2 regions of the Aurantimonas litoralis genome follow, and region 1 is predicted to be linked to the other one. Evidence: predicted binding sites of a transcription regulator. Region 1 holds the regulator's gene; the other holds the start of a gene.

Region 1 (7,721 bases):
GAAACAGCGGCTTGGACTGTCATAAAGGTGCAATCCGACTGTCATATAGACTTCTTCCAGCGCCGCTAGACGTGTCGGCGAGCAGCAGCCGCCAGACAGGGCGGCCCAACAGTGCTCGGTTCGAAACAAACTCCTCAAGGAGACGCACCCGTGAACAACAAGTTCATCGCCAGCCTCGCGCTCGGTACCGCCATGGCACTGACCGGCCAGGCCGCTGCCCAGTCGAACGAACAGGTCCAGGTCGCCGGTTCCTCCACGGTTCTTCCCTACGCCCAGATCGTCGCCGAGAATTTCGGCGAGGTCTTCCCCGATTTCCCGACCCCGATCGTCGAGTCCGGCGGTTCCTCGGCCGGCCTGAAGCAGTTCTGCCAGGGCGTCGGCCCCGACACCATCGACATCGCCAACGCCTCGCGGGCGATCCGCCCCGCCGAGCTTAAGGCCTGCGCCGACGCCGGCGTGACGGACGTGCAGGAGGTCAAGTTCGGCTATGACGGCATCGTCTTCGCCTCGGACGCCGCCGGCCCTGACTTCGCCCTGACCCCGGAAGCGGTCTTCAAGGCGATGGCCGCCAAAATCGTCCAGGACGGCAAGGTCGTCGACAACCCGTACGGCAACTGGTCGGAGATCGACGCCTCGCTGCCGGACCAGAAGATCACCGCCTTCATCCCGGCGTCGAACCACGGCACCCGTGAAGTCTTCGAGGAGAAGGTCCTGGCGGCCGGCTGCGAAGCCTCCGGCGCCATCGAGGCCTTCACCGCGTCCGGCATGGACGAGGATGCGGCCGAGGACCAGTGCCTCCAGATCCGCAACGACAACACCGTCTCCGAGATCTCGGGCGACTACACCGAGACCCTGTCGCGCATCGACGCCGACAAGCAGGCCATCGGCGTGTTCGGTCTCGCCTTCTACGAGCAGAACCAGGACAAGCTGAAGGTCGCCACGATCAACGACATCGTGCCGTCCGCCGACGCCATCGCCTCGGGCGAGTACCCGGTCTCCCGGCCGCTCTACTTCTACGTCAAGAAGGCTCATATCGGCGTCGTGCCGGGCCTCAGCGAGTACGTGCAGTTCTTCCTGTCCGACCAGATGACCGGCCCGGACAGCCCGCTGGTCGAGTACGGCCTGGTTCCGGCGCCGGAGGCCGAGCGCGAGGAGCAGCGCTCGACGTTCGAAGCCGGCGACACGATGAGCGTCGAAGGCTGATACCGCCGCCCCGTGCGCCGCGGCGCATGACAGCATCGAAGCCGCCGGTCCTCTACGGCACCGGCGGCTTCATCCGGTCCGAGACGGCCACCGACGAGACCGCCCGGTTCGCGCCGCGCTTCGCAGCCTTCACCTCGACGCCGACCTCATCGGCGGCGCAGCCGTCACTGGCGGGAGACATGCATGCCGACCTCCACCCTCGTCCTGATCCTGCTGCTGATCGGCGCAGCCGCCTTCTATCTCGGATACCGGCGGTCGAAGTCGCTGGCCGCGGAGGCGGGACGCAAGCTCCATTCGCGCCCGGTCTATCACGGCTCCTACGCTCTTTCCTGGACGCTGGTGCCGTCGCTGTTCGTCCTCGCCGCCTGGCTGCTCGCCGCGCCCGTTCTGATCGCGACGGAGATCCGCAGCGAGTTTCCCGAGGGCGTGCTGGCCGAGACGGGACTGACCGAGGATCTGGCCTACGGCATGGTCGAATCCATCGGCGCCGGCCTGCGTCTTCTGCCCGATGACGAGCGCGCGACGATTTCGGCAAGCTCGCAGATCGCGACGCTGAAGCCGCTTCTGGAAGCGCGCGGCATGCCGGTCGCCTCGTCGAGCGCCGACTTCATGATCCCGCTGGCGATTCAGCGCAATCGCCTGGAGACGATCAGCCATACGGCGATGACGGTCGTCGTGCTGGTGCTGGCACTGGCCGGCGCCGCCTGGGCCTACTGCTCGATCGCGGTGCGCCTGCGGGCCCGCAACGGGGTCGAGGCGGTGGTCCGCAACGGCCTGATCATCTGCTCCTCCATCGCCATCCTCACCACCGCCGGCATCGTCTTCTCGATGCTGTTCGAGACGATCGACTTCTTCTCGCGGGTGTCGCCGGCGAATTTCTTCTTCGGCACGGTCTGGGAGCCGCGCTTCGCGGCGGCAGGGTCCGGCGGGGCGGAAGGCCAGTTCGGCCTGATTCCGCTTCTGGCCGGCACGCTCTACATCGCCGGCGTGGCGATGGCAGTGGCGGTGCCGATCGGCCTTTATGCCGCGATCTACATGGCCGAATACGCCACCCGCACGACACGCTCGGTGGTCAAGCCGCTGCTGGAGGTGCTGGCCGGCATCCCTACCATCGTCTACGGCTTCTTCGCCCTCGTCACGGTGGGCCCGTTCCTGCGCGACCTGTCCGGCCAGCTGGCGGGGCTGGTGACCGGCGAGTATACGAGCTTCATCCAGGCCCAGAGCGTGCTGACGGCCGGCCTGGTGATGGGCATCATGCTCATCCCCTTCGTCTCCTCGCTGTCGGACGACATCATCACCTCGGTGCCGCGCAGCCTGCGTGACGGCTCGCTCGGCCTCGGCGCGACCCGCTCGGAGACGGTCAAGCGGGTGATCATGCCCGCCGCGCTGCCGGGCATTGTCTCGGCGCTGCTCCTGACCGCCTCGCGGGCCATCGGCGAGACGATGATCGTGGTGCTGGCGGCGGGCGTTGCCGCCAATCTCACGCTCGATCCGTTCGAGGCGATGACCACCGTCACCGTCAAGATCGTCAACCAGCTGACCGGCGATCTGGAATTCACCTCGCCGCAGACGCTGGTCGCCTTCGCTCTGGGCATGACGCTGTTCGTCATCACCCTGTGCCTCAACATCTTTGCCCTCTACATCGTCCGCAAGTACCGGGAGCAGTACGAATGACCGACGCGACAGCCAACGGCGTGCGCGACGGCGCCGCCGCGCCCGGACGCCGCGACATCGGCATCAAGCGCCGCTACCGTGCCGAACGCCGCTTCAAGATCTATGGCATCGTGGCCATCGCCATCGGCCTGTTCTTCCTGGTCGCGCTGCTGTGGAGCGTCGTGTCGAAGGGCTACACCGCCTTCTGGCAGACCGAGATCCAGGTGCCCGTGACCTTCTCCGAGGAGGTGATCGGCAGCCGTCAGGACGCGCTCGACAATCCGACCAAGCTGATGATGGCCAATTATCCGACGCTGGCCCGCGACGGGCTGGTGCAGATGCTGGGCGTCGACGCCGAGGACCGGGCCGCGGTCAAGGAGGTCGGCAAGCTGATCTCCTCGGGCGTCCGGGTGCAGCTGCGCGACATGGTGCTGAACGATCCGTCGATCATCGGCACGACGCAGGACATCTGGCTCTATGCCGGCTCGGAACTCGATAGCGCGCTGAAGGGCCAGTACGATCTCACCGTGGCGGAGGGACGCCGTCCGATCAGCGACCGGCAGCTCGGCTGGATCGATAGGTTGCAGGAGAGCGGCGCGATCGAGAAGCGCTTCAACTGGGGCCTGTTCACCTTCGGTGCGTCGAGCCGGGCCGAGACGGCCGGCGTTGGCGTGGCAATCGTCGGCTCGCTCTACATGATGGGCATCGTGCTCGTGCTGGCGTTGCCGATCGGCGTGGCGGCCTCGATCTATCTGGAAGAGTTCGCGCCGAAGAACCGCTTCACCGACCTGATCGAGGTGAACATCAACAATCTGGCGGCGGTGCCCTCGATCGTGTTCGGCCTTCTGGGCCTGGCGGTGTTCATCAACTGGTTCGGCCTGCCGCGTTCGGCGGCGCTGGTCGGCGGCCTGGTGCTGACGCTGATGACCCTGCCGACGATCATTATCGCGACGCGCGCTGCGCTGAAGGCGGTGCCGCCGTCGATCCGCTCGGCGGCGCTGGGGCTCGGCGCTTCGAAGATGCAGATGGTGTTCCAGCACGTCCTGCCGCTGGCCATGCCGGGCATCCTCACGGGCACGATCATCGGGCTGGCCCAGGCGCTGGGCGAGACGGCGCCGCTGCTGCTGATCGGCATGGTCGCCTTCGTGGCGGACTATCCGTCCTCGCCGATGGACGCGTCCACGGCGCTGCCGGTGCAGATCTTCATGTGGGCCAACGAGGCCGAGCGCGCCTTCGTCGAACGGACGTCGGGGGCAATCATGATCCTCCTGGCGTTCCTGGCGGTCATGAACATCACGGCGATCCTTCTGCGACGCCGCTTTGAGAGGCGCTGGTAGACATGCGACAGGAGACCTCCATGATGGAAAATATCCAGGTGACGTTAGCGAAAGGGCCTGTCGTGCAACCCAGACGTCCGATCAAGATGCGATCCGAGAAGGTGACCGTCCATTACGGTCCCAAGCAGGCGCTCTACGACATCGATCTCGATGTCGAGGAGAACCAGGTGACGGCGCTCATCGGACCGTCGGGCTGCGGCAAGTCGACCTTCCTGCGCTGCCTGAACCGGATGAACGACACGATCGACATCGCCAAGGTGGGCGGCAAGATCACGCTGGACGGCGAGGACGTCTACGATCCGGCGATCGACGTGGTCGAGTTGCGGGCGCGGGTCGGCATGGTCTTCCAGAAGCCCAACCCGTTTCCGAAGTCGATCTTCGACAATGTCGCCTACGGTCCGAAGATCCACGGTCTCGCCTCGACCAAGGCCGAGCTCGAGGAGATCGTCGTCACTAGCCTGCGCAAGGCCGGCCTCTACGAAGAGGTCAAGGACCGGCTCGCGGAGCCGGGCACCGGCCTGTCGGGCGGCCAGCAGCAGCGCCTGTGCATCGCCCGCGCCATCGCGGTGTCGCCCGAGGTGATCCTGATGGACGAGCCCTGTTCGGCGCTCGATCCGATCGCGACCGCCAAGGTCGAGGAACTCATCGACGAGCTGAAGCAGAACTACACCATCGTCATCGTCACCCATTCGATGCAGCAGGCGGCGCGCGTCTCGCAGCGCACGGCGATGTTCCATCTCGGCTATCTGGTGGAGGTCGGCCCGACGGAGAAGATGTTCTCCAACCCGGACGACAAGCGCACCCAGGACTACATCACCGGCCGCTTCGGCTGAACGAAGGCAAGGAAGCGTCATGCCCATGACCGAACATACAGTCACGTCCTACGAAGACGAGCTGAAGCTGATCGTCCGCCGGATCTCGGAAATGGGCGGGATGGCCGAGCGGATGGTCGAGCAGTCGGTCGCCGCGCTGATGCGCAGCGACTGGGGGCTGGCCCAGTCGGTGGTCGCCGACGACCTGCTGCTGGACGATGCCCAGCGGGCGCTCGACGAGCGGGCGATCATGACCATCGCCAAGCGCCAGCCGATGGCCGTCGACCTGCGCGAGATCGTCGGCGCCATCCGCATTTCCAACGACCTGGAGCGGATCGGCGACCTGGCCAAGAACATCGCCAAGCGGGTGATCGCGGTCCACGACCACGCCCATCCGGTGCAGCTGGTGCGCGGCATCGAGCATCTGTCGGAAATGGCGCTGGAGCAGCTCAAGGAAGTGCTCGACGCCTATGGCGAGCGGGACTACGAGCGCGCGCTCGCCATGCGCGAGAACGACGAGCAGATCGATGCGATGTACACATCGATCTTCCGCGAACTCCTGACCTACATGATGGAGGATCCGCGCAACATCACCTCCTGCACGCATCTCCTGTTCTCGGCCAAGAACATCGAGCGGATCGGCGATCACGCCACCAACATCGCCGAAACGGTCTATTATATCCAGACCGGCAAGCAGCTCGAAAACGAGCGGCCGAAGGGCGACAACACGGCGACGATGACCCAGCCGGTGCCGAACGACCCGCCGAGCCAGGCTGACGAGGGCTGACAGCGATGAGCGCACGGATCGTCGTCGTCGAGGACGAGGAAGCCCTCGGCATTCTCCTGCGGTACAATCTCGAGGCCGAGGGCTACGTCGTCGACGTCATCGACCGCGGCGACGAGGCCGACATCCGGCTGAAGGAGGAGGTGCCCGACCTCCTGATCCTCGACTGGATGCTGCCGGGCCTGTCGGGCGTCGAGCTGTGCCGGCGGCTGCGCCAGCGCGAGGAGACCGAACGCTTGCCGATCCTGATGCTGACGGCACGCGGCGAGGAGAGCGAGCGGGTGCGCGGCCTTTCGGTCGGCGCGGACGACTATGTCGTCAAGCCGTTCTCGACGCCGGAGCTGATCGCCCGGGTGCGGGCCATGCTGCGCCGCTCCAAGCCCGAGAAGATCTCCAGCCAACTCGTCGCCGGCGACATCGATCTCGACCGCGAGACCCATCGGGTTCGGCGCGCCGGACGCGAGCTCAAGCTCGGACCGACCGAGTTCAAGCTGATGGAATTCTTCATGCAGTCGCCGGGCCGGGTGTTCTCCCGCGAGCAGCTGCTCGACGGCGTCTGGGGCCGCGACATCTATGTCGACGAGCGCACGGTGGACGTGCATGTCGGCCGGCTGCGCAAGGCGATCAATCGCGGCCGTGAGCGCGACCCGATCCGCACCGTCCGTGGCGCCGGCTATGCGCTGGACGAGCAGTTCAGCGCCGCCAGGTCCCCGGCCGCGCCGGCCCGCACGCGGCTGAGCGCCGGCGCCTGACGGGTCTCCGCCCGGCGCCGGGCGGCTGCTTCACGAGCCTGAAACGCATACACCCCGCGCGGCCTGGCCACGCGGGGTGTTTGCGTTTGGTACGGTCTGTGGCGCCTAGCGGGCGCGGCGGCGATCCGAGAAGGGCTGGAAGGCCAGCTTGGCGTGATAGGCGCAATAGGGCGAGGCATCGCGGGCGTTGTTGCCGCAGAAATGGAAGTCCGGCTTCATCGGGTCGCCGACCGGCCATTTGCAGGTGGTCTCGGTCAGCTCGACGAGGCTGAGCTTGCGGGCGATCGGCACCACTTCGGCGCTCTCGCGCTCCTGCGGCTGATCCATCACCTCAAGCTCTTCCTCCGGCTCCATCTTCAGCGCGGTGGCGCCCATGGTGCGCGGCATGGAGCGGCTCGGGGCCTGCTGCTGCGAGGCGGCGACCAGACGGGCCGGCACCACCATCTCGACGGTCTCGACCTCGGCCGTGCGGCGCGGGGCAGGGCGCTCGACGGCGACCGGCTGCGCGACATTCGGCTGGCGGGCCCGCGATTCGAGTTTCAGGCGGTGCACCTTGCCGATCACGGCATTGCGGCTGACGCCGCCCAGGCGGTCGGCGATCTGGCTGGCGCTCAGGCCTTCGGTCCAGAGCTGCTTGAGCAGCTCCACGCGTTCGTCAGTCCAGCCCATGGCAAGCTCCTTTCGGCATAGTCGCGACGGCTGGAATCCCTCCACAAGCGCGACGGCTGACCGCGCCAGAACGCACAAGATATATTGAGGAACTAGGTCCGCCGCACGAAATCTAGTATCTTGACGGCAAGATAGCCCAGCCGCGGACTCGCTGACAAGGCTCGTCGGGGACGCAGGGGAATCGTTTGGGGCTTTTCCCCAGCCTTTGTTGCCGCCCGTGACGTTCGTCAAGCCTATGACGGACAAGCAGGGCGAAAATGCGGTTCGATTGACACCGCGTCGGCTCGCCATGGTATAGCGGAAGCTCCGAAGTCTCGGAAAACGCTGGAAAGCCTGCCCCATCGGCAGGCTTTGGCGTTTCAAGCATCCCGCCCCAGCGGTTCGCGCGCCGGACCGATCCCGCAACAACAACCGGATCCGACCCTCACGATCCAGCAAAGTCAAAGGCCATGGCTGACACGACGGACCATTCCTCGCCGCTCTTCGAGACCTATGCACGCGCGCCGCTCGC
Region 2 (7,721 bases), on a different contig from region 1:
GAGGTGCGGTTCACCGCCTCGGCCAGATCGCCGGTCGCCATGTTGGCGACGAACTCGCCGCTCTCGATGGCAAGGTTGGCCGAATCCTTGAAGCCGGCCGAGGCGAACATCACCAGCTTGGGATGGTCGCTGACCGCGTTGAAGAAGCTGTAGGGCGCGAGATTGACCGCGCCGTCCTTCGCGCGCGTCGAAATCCAGCCGATGGGCCGCGGGGCGACGATGGCCTTGAAGGGATCATGCGGCAGTCCGTGATCGCCGCGCTCGGGTTCGTAGAACAGCATCAGCCCGCCTCCCTCGCCCGTGCCTCGGTGACGATGTCGGCGAGGTCCGGCCGCGGACGTTCCGTCGGCGCCTCCTGCGGCGTGCCGACATGCACGAAGCCGACGACCTTCTCGTCCGCGCCTATGCCGAGAAGCGCCTTGGCGTCCTCGTCATAGGCGATCCATTCCGTCACCCAGTTGGCGCCGTAGCCATGCGCATGCACCGCGGTGACGAGGTTCATCGCCGCCGCGCCGGCGGACAGCACCTGCTCCCAAACCGGGATCTTCACATGCTCGCGGGCCGTCGACACGATTCCGATGACGAGCGGGCTGCGGCTGAGCCGGGTCGATTCGGCGCGCTGGCGCGCCTCGCTCAGCGGTGCGCCCTCGCGCTCCTCGGCCAGTTCGGCGAGCGCCTTTCCCAGGTCGATCGCCGCGTCGCCGCGGTAGAGGATGAAACGCCACGGCGCCAGCTTGCCGTGATCGGGAACGCGCGATGCGATCTCTAGAATCTGATCGAGCTCGGCCCCTTCGGGGGCTGGCGCTGCGAGCAGCGGAATCGGGATCGAGCGCCGGGTGGCGAGGAATGTCGTCGTGTCGGTCAAGGCAGCGTCCTTACGTGATGGCGCGTTCCAGCTAGCCCCTGGCGGCCGCCAGATCAAACGGGCCCCGCCGCGCGAAACGGCGGATCGGCGCGGCGAATTCGCCGTGGCATGAGCATTCGCCTTGAATTCGTCCATCATCTGGGGTCATGAGAGACGGGGTTTATGAAAGCAGGGGTCTGGTTCGTGGCGGTCGATGCCCGTCTTGTGGCGATCATCAGTTCGATAGTGGTCGCGACGAGTCCGGGGCTGGCGCAGGATATCCCGATTCCGTCGCTGCTCGATCGCGGGGGCGGCCTGTTCGGCGGCGAGCCGCGCAAGCCGGGCGCCTATGTCTCCCCTTCCGCCAGCGAATTGCTGCCCAATGCCGCGGATGTGGGCGCAGCGCCGACCCGCGGCCTGCAGCGCTTCGACCCGATCGCCCTGCCCGTCGCACCCGGCATTCCGAAGGCGCCGAAGATCGAGCTTCCGGGTCTGCCCGCCTACGCGCCGCAGAACATGCCCAGCCAGGACATCATCCGTTCGCGCGCGACGCTGACCCTGAAGGCGCGGCTGACCGAGGACGGCGAACCGATCCCCAACGGGCTCGTCTGGCGGCTGTTCTCGGCCATTCCGGCCATCGACGGACGCGCGACGCTGATCGCCTCGTCCGAAAGCAGCGAAGCGAATTTCGAGGTCCCGGCCGGGTCCTACATCCTGCATGTCGGCTTCGGCCGCGCCGGGGTCGTGAAGCGGATCGACTTCACCGGCGTGAAGACGCAGGAAACCATCACGCTGAATGCCGGCGGCCTGCGGCTGGACGCCATGGTCGGCGACGGCCAGACGATCGAGCCGGCCCGCCTCTCCTTCGACGTCTACAGCGACGCCGAGAACGAGAGCGACCGCGACCTGATCGCCAGCGACGTGCCACCCAACAAGGTGCTGCGGCTGAACGCCGGCACCTATCACATCGTGTCCAGCTACGGTTCGGTGAACGCCTCGGTGCGCGCCGACATCCGGGTCGAGCCCGGCAAGGTCACCGACGCGACCCTGCAGCACCGCGCCGCCCTCTTGACGATGAAGCTGGTGCGCGAACCCGGCGGCGAAGCAATCGCCGATACGGCGTGGTCGGTAACCACGGCCTCGGGCGATCCGGTGCGCGAAAGCGTCGGCGCGTTTCCGTCGATGGTGCTGGCCTCGGGCGACTACGTCATCGTCGCCCGCAACAACGACAAGGTCTACCAGCGGGCCTTCGCGGTGGAACCCGGCCAGAACACCGATGTGGAAGTACTGACTTCGGATCTCGCGGAGACGCCGGACCCGCTTGCCGGATCGGGCGACTAGCCCCGATCGATCATTCCCTTCGGTCTGACGTGTGGGTCAGGCGGCGATCGGTTCGAACGCCGACTGTGGCTGGGCGGCCGGCCGCGCCAGATTGAACACGGCCTGGCGCAGGCGCTCGGTCAGTAGCCGTCGGTCGCCGATGGCGGACAATTCCCCGGATGTGATCAACGGCCCGATGCTGAGGTCGATGGACCGGCCGTATCTGCGCCGGAACTCGCCGATCAGCAGCCCGACGCGAAGCGTCATCGACCAGCGGCTGACGAGATGGAACAGCGGCCCGTTCTGGCCGTGGACATGGATCGGCAGAACGGCGGCGCCGCCCGACCGGATCAGCCGCGCCGTGAACTGCTTCCAGGGCAGATCGGCTGCCTCGCCGAAGATCTTCGGCGCCGTGGCCACGCCGCCGGCCGGGAAGACGACGATGGTCGTGCCCTCGGCCAGGAGCCGCATCGCCTCGACCCGGGTCGCCATGTTGGCTGCCATCGCCGCGCGCGTCTCCTCGAAGGAGACCGGCAGCCCATAGGCGGCCATTTCGGGGATCTTCATCAGGTCGGCATTGATGAGGATGCGGAATGGCCGGCCGAGTTGTTCGGCCAGGGCCAGAAGCGCAACGCCGTCGCCGATCCCGAAGGGATGGTTGGCGACCATCACCAGACGTTCGGGCAGTGTTGCCGGGTCCGGCAGGCGGCCCTCGATCCGCAGGCTGATCCGCATCAGATCGAGCATCATGCCGAAGGCCGGCACGTCGCCGGATGCGAGGTGGCGCTGCCAGACCGCATAGAGCCGGGCGAGCCGGCGGCGGCCGGAGAGTTCTTCCATGGAGCGGATGGCGAGGCGCCGGACGAGCGTGTCCGAGGGACGGGCGTAGGTCAGATGGGTCGTGGTTCGCATCGGCCGGCCATGAACGGTTTCCCCGTCCCTAGCCGACGACCGATGACAGGCCGATGACGAAAACGGGCCCCGGATCGGCTCCGGGGCCCGTCGAATGTCCGTCTCAGGCTACCTTGCGGCGTGCCTTCTGGCGGCGCTTCAGGTCCGGCGGCACGGCCTCGTCGGCGAGCGCCGCGACCGCGTCGTCCAACGCCATCGGCGTCTGTTCGCGCGCGCCCAGACGGCGGATGTTGACGGTCCGCTCCTCGGCCTCGCGCTTGCCGCAGACCATGATCACCGGGACCTTGGCCATGGAGTGCTCGCGGACCTTGTAGTTGATCTTCTCGTTGCGAAGATCGGTCTCGACCTGCAGTCCGGCCTGACGCAGCTCCTCGGCGACCTGCAGCGCATAATCATCGGCTTCGGAGGTGATCGTCGCCACGACGACCTGCAGCGGCGACAGCCACAGCGGCAGATGGCCGGCGCAGTTCTCGATCAGGATGCCGATGAAGCGCTCGACCGAGCCCAGCATCGCGCGATGCAGCATCACCGGTGTCTTCTTCTCCGAATCGCGATCGATGTAGAACGCGCCGAAGCGGCCCGGCAGGTTGAAGTCCACCTGGTTGGTGCCGACCTGCCATTGCCGGCCGATCGCGTCGCGCAGGGTGTACTCGTATTTCGGGCCGTAGAACGCCCCGTCACCCTCGGCGACCGCCGTGGTGATGTGGCCCGCGCCCTGCTCCTCGATGATGGCGAGAACGTCGCGCATCGAGGCTTCCGCCTTGTCCCACAATTCGTCCGACCCGACGCGCTTCTCGGGCCGCGTGGACAGCTTCACCAGCACGTCCTCGAAGCCGAAATCGCGATAGATCGACAGGATCAGATCGTTGATCTTCAGGCTCTCGGCGGTGATCTGCTCCTCGGTGCAGAAGACGTGGGCGTCATCCTGCGTGAAGGCGCGCACACGCATCAGCCCGTGCAGCGCGCCGGACGGCTCGTAGCGATGCACGGCGCCGAACTCGGCGATCTTCAGCGGCAGGTCGCGATAGCTCTTCAGCCCGTGCTTGAAGATCTGCACGTGCCCCGGGCAGTTCATCGGCTTCAGCGCGAAGACCCGCTCGTCCTCCGTCTCGGTGACGAACATGTCCTCGTGATATTTCTCCCAGTGCCCGGAGGTCTCCCAGAGCGAGCGCTCGAGGAGCTGCGGCGCGTTCACTTCCTGGTAGCCCTCGGCCTCCTGGCGTCGGCGCACATAGGAGACGAGCGTCTGGTAGAGACGCCAGCCCTTCGGATGCCAGAACACCGTGCCCGGTGCGTCCTCCTGGAAATGGAACAGGTCCATCTCGCGGCCGAGCCGCCGGTGGTCGCGCTTCTCGGCCTCTTCCAGCATGTGGAGATAGGCCGCGAGCTGCTCCTTGGTGGCCCAGGCGGTACCGTAGATGCGCGTCAGCATCGGATTGTTGGAATCGCCGCGCCAGTAGGCGCCGGCCACCTTCATCAGCTTGAAGGCGTCGCCGATCTGGCCGGTCGCCGCCATGTGCGGACCGCGGCAGAGGTCGAACCAGTCGCCCTGGCTGTAGATCTTCAGGTCCTGGCCCTCGGGAATCGCGTCGACGAGCTCGACCTTGTAGGCCTCGCCCTTCTCGGCGAAGACCGCCTTCGCCTTGTCGCGCGACCAGACCTCCTTGGTGAAGGGCGCGTTGCGGCGGATGATCTCGGTCATCTTCTTCTCGATGACCGGCAGGTCGTCCGGCGTGAACGGCGTGTCGCGGGCGAAATCGTAGAAGAAGCCGTTCTCGATCACCGGGCCGATCGTGACCTGGGTGCCCGGCCACAATTCCTGCACCGCCTCGGCCATGACGTGCGCCGCATCGTGGCGGATCAGCTCCAGCGCACGCGGGTCGTCGCGGGTGATGATCTCGATCGCCCCGGCACGACCGACCGGGTCGGCCAGGTCGCGGACCTCGCCGTCGAGCGCATAGGCGACGGATTTCTTGAGAAGCGATTTGGAGATGCCGCCCGCGATGTCCCGGCCGCTCGTGTCGGCCTCGTATTCGCGCACGGATCCATCGGGGAAGGTCAGGGAAACGGCGTTCGCCATCATGTATCTCTTTCGTTCCAGTCCCGCCTACGATCGCGGGTGGTTGCTGTGACCGGCAACGGCCGGCCGAACGGTGGCAGTCGGGTACGATTGCTCAAGGGGTTCGGGCGGGATATATTTGGATGCGGCGTTCCGATGCAAGGGAGCCAGTTCGATGAACATCGAAATCCTGCAGCCGAAGCCTTTCGATCTTGTCGGAAGCCGGATCCTGATCGCCGGTAACGCGGTCGGTTTCGAAGGGCATCTGTCGATCCTCATCGGCGAAGGCCATGACGAGGTCTCTGCCTCCGCCACGGCCGGCTCGACATCGATCCGCCAGTTCCAGGCGGCGGTCGACATTCCCGATGGCACCGCCTTCACCCTCAACCGGCTGTTCGTGACCGTCTCAGACGACAGCGGCGGCGGCGACGGGGTGCCTCCCCCGACCGTGACGGTGCCGGTTCTCTACGGCCCGCTGATCCTGCCGGGCTTTTCCGGCTACTGGCTGCACCAGGTGGCTGCCGGGGACACGCTGTCGAAGCTGGCGCTGCGCTATTTCGACGACGCCACCAAATTCCCGATCATTCATCAGGCGAACCAGCACATCGTCGCCAATCCGAGCCTGATCTTTCCCGGCCAGGTGCTGCGGATCCCCCGCGCCTTCTGAGCGTCGGCCAAACTAAGTAGGCCGCTAGTCCGGAGTACGCTCAGCCGGGCGGCCCAGCCGCAGCAATCGCCACGGCGCCCACCAGCGGTGCCGTGGCGGCAAGGCGCTGGGAACATTGTCGATGCCGCTGGTGCCGAACGGGCCGCAGCGGCCGACGCGAAAGACGGACAACCAGCCGCCGCTCCACAGGCCATGGCGCGCCACGGCCTCATAGGCATATTCCGAGCAGGTCGGCAGATGCCGGCAATGGCTGCCGATCATCGGCGACAGGGTCAGCTGGTAGAGGCGCACGAGACCGAGGCCCAGATACCGGCCGGGCGTTGCCCGCCACGGGCCGGAATAGTTGCGGCCGGCCGCAGTGCCGGCGTCGGCGGCATGGCGGGGATTGGCATCGTCGGTGCGGTGGTCGCACATGGGCCTAGTGCCCCGCCCGGACCGACGGCGCGACCCGGCCACTCAGGGTCACGCCGCGGCGCTCTTGTCCCGTGCGGCGATCTTGTCCAGCGCGTCGACCACGGCATCGAAGGTCAGCATGGTCGAGGCGTGGCGCGCCTTGTACTCGCGCACCGGCTCCAGATATTTCAGATCGGCGAAACGGCCTTCCGGCGGCGCGCCGTTCTCCTTGAGCATCCGCCGCATGGTCTCGCGGGTTGAGCGCAGTTCTTCCGGCGTCGCCCCGACGACGTGGCTGGCCATTACCGAGGACGAGGCCTGGCCGAGGGCGCAGGCCTTCACTTCGTGGGCGAAGTCCGCCACGACGCCGTCGGCAAGTTTCAGGTCGATCGTCACGGTCGAGCCACACAGCTTGGAATGCGCCGTGGCGCTGGCATCGGGAGCCTCCAGCCGCCCGATCCGGGGGATGTTTCCGGCCAGTTCCAGTATCCGCGCGTTGTAGACGTCGTCGATCACATGCACACCAATCCATCGCGCAAATGCCGATGGCCCTGTCATTTCGTTCGGTCGGAAATTATATAGGACGCGTGGCACCGGTTCGAAAGTCGCCGTCAGGTCGGCTTCGACATCAAGCGGCCCCTGGCGGCCACCGAAGATAGAGATGAGCGTGACGAAGATTTCGATTGCGGGCCGGGCCGGCCATCCGGCCAAGAATCCCGACCATCATTCGCAGTGGATCGCAGCGCGCATTCCCACGGCACCGGAGCGCAACGACATGGAATCCGTCGTCAAGAAATTCCCCGAAGCAGCCGACGAGCGCGCGGACGACCGGCCGAGCCGGGCCGAGGCGGAGGCTGCCGTCAAGACGCTGCTGCGCTGGATCGGCGAGGACCCGTCGCGCGAGGGCCTGCTGGAGACCCCTGCCCGCGTGGTGAAGGCCTATGAGGAACTTTTCGGCGGCTACCAGCTCGAAGCCGGCGACGTTCTCGGCCGCACGTTCCAGGACGTCTCAGGCTATGACGACATGGTCCTCGTCCGCGACATCGACTTCCATTCCCATTGCGAGCACCACATGGTGCCGATCATCGGCAAGGCGCATGTCGCTTACGTGCCGGATGGTCGCGTGCTGGGCTTGTCGAAGATCGCCCGCGTCGTCGACATCTATGGGCGCCGTCTCCAGACGCAGGAATCCATGACCGCGCAGATCGCCTCGGCCATTGCCGGCATGCTGGTTCCCAAGGGCATCGCCGTGATGATCGAGGCCGAACACATGTGCATGTCCATGCGCGGCATCCGCTCCAAGGGCTCGATGACCATTACCTCTGCCTTCCAGGGCGTCTTCGCCGAGGACGGCGAGTTCAAGTCCCGCTTCCTCGCGCAGGCCAGCAGCCGCTCGTGACCGCCGACCTGTCGCCTGCCCCGCTCTTCGCCGCTCCCTCTTCCGATCATCACGAACAGGAAGAGGGCGTGGTCCTGCGCCCGCGTTTCGACGCCGCCGGGCTCGTGACCGCCGTCGTCACCGACGT

What was found. The regulator PhoB, encoded in region 1, activates phosphate uptake and scavenging genes when phosphate is short. The targets are predictions, from matches to a motif close to TGTCATNNANCTGTCAT.
Region 2: a site for PhoB is predicted at 3,119-3,135, ahead of N7I30_RS15825 (1-acyl-sn-glycerol-3-phosphate acyltransferase). Genes of this name have one in related genera too.

What each region holds. Positions count from the first base shown of each region.
Region 1 covers NZ_JAPFBM010000004.1:98,712-106,432, forward strand. The annotation lists gene N7I30_RS10255 (PstS family phosphate ABC transporter substrate-binding protein) at 193-1,203, shown strand; gene N7I30_RS10260 (hypothetical protein) at 1,256-1,384, opposite strand; gene pstC (phosphate ABC transporter permease subunit PstC) at 1,387-2,877, shown strand; gene pstA (phosphate ABC transporter permease PstA) at 2,874-4,193, shown strand; gene pstB (phosphate ABC transporter ATP-binding protein PstB) at 4,217-5,026, shown strand; gene phoU (phosphate signaling complex protein PhoU) at 5,046-5,792, shown strand; gene phoB (phosphate regulon transcriptional regulator PhoB) at 5,798-6,541, shown strand; gene N7I30_RS10290 (GcrA family cell cycle regulator) at 6,647-7,210, opposite strand; gene N7I30_RS10295 (aspartate aminotransferase family protein) at 7,660-7,721, shown strand, end outside.
Region 2 covers NZ_JAPFBM010000008.1:108,094-115,814, reverse strand. The annotation lists gene N7I30_RS15840 (flavin reductase family protein) at 1-278, opposite strand, end outside; gene N7I30_RS15835 (nitroreductase family protein) at 281-865, opposite strand; gene N7I30_RS15830 (RgsD C-terminal domain-containing protein) at 1,028-2,185, shown strand; gene N7I30_RS15825 (1-acyl-sn-glycerol-3-phosphate acyltransferase) at 2,222-3,076, opposite strand; gene thrS (threonine--tRNA ligase) at 3,180-5,156, opposite strand; gene N7I30_RS15815 (LysM peptidoglycan-binding domain-containing protein) at 5,311-5,802, shown strand; gene yidD (membrane protein insertion efficiency factor YidD) at 5,827-6,216, opposite strand; gene N7I30_RS15805 (iron-sulfur cluster assembly scaffold protein) at 6,265-6,711, opposite strand; gene folE (GTP cyclohydrolase I FolE) at 6,971-7,594, shown strand; gene hisI (phosphoribosyl-AMP cyclohydrolase) at 7,603-7,721, shown strand, end outside.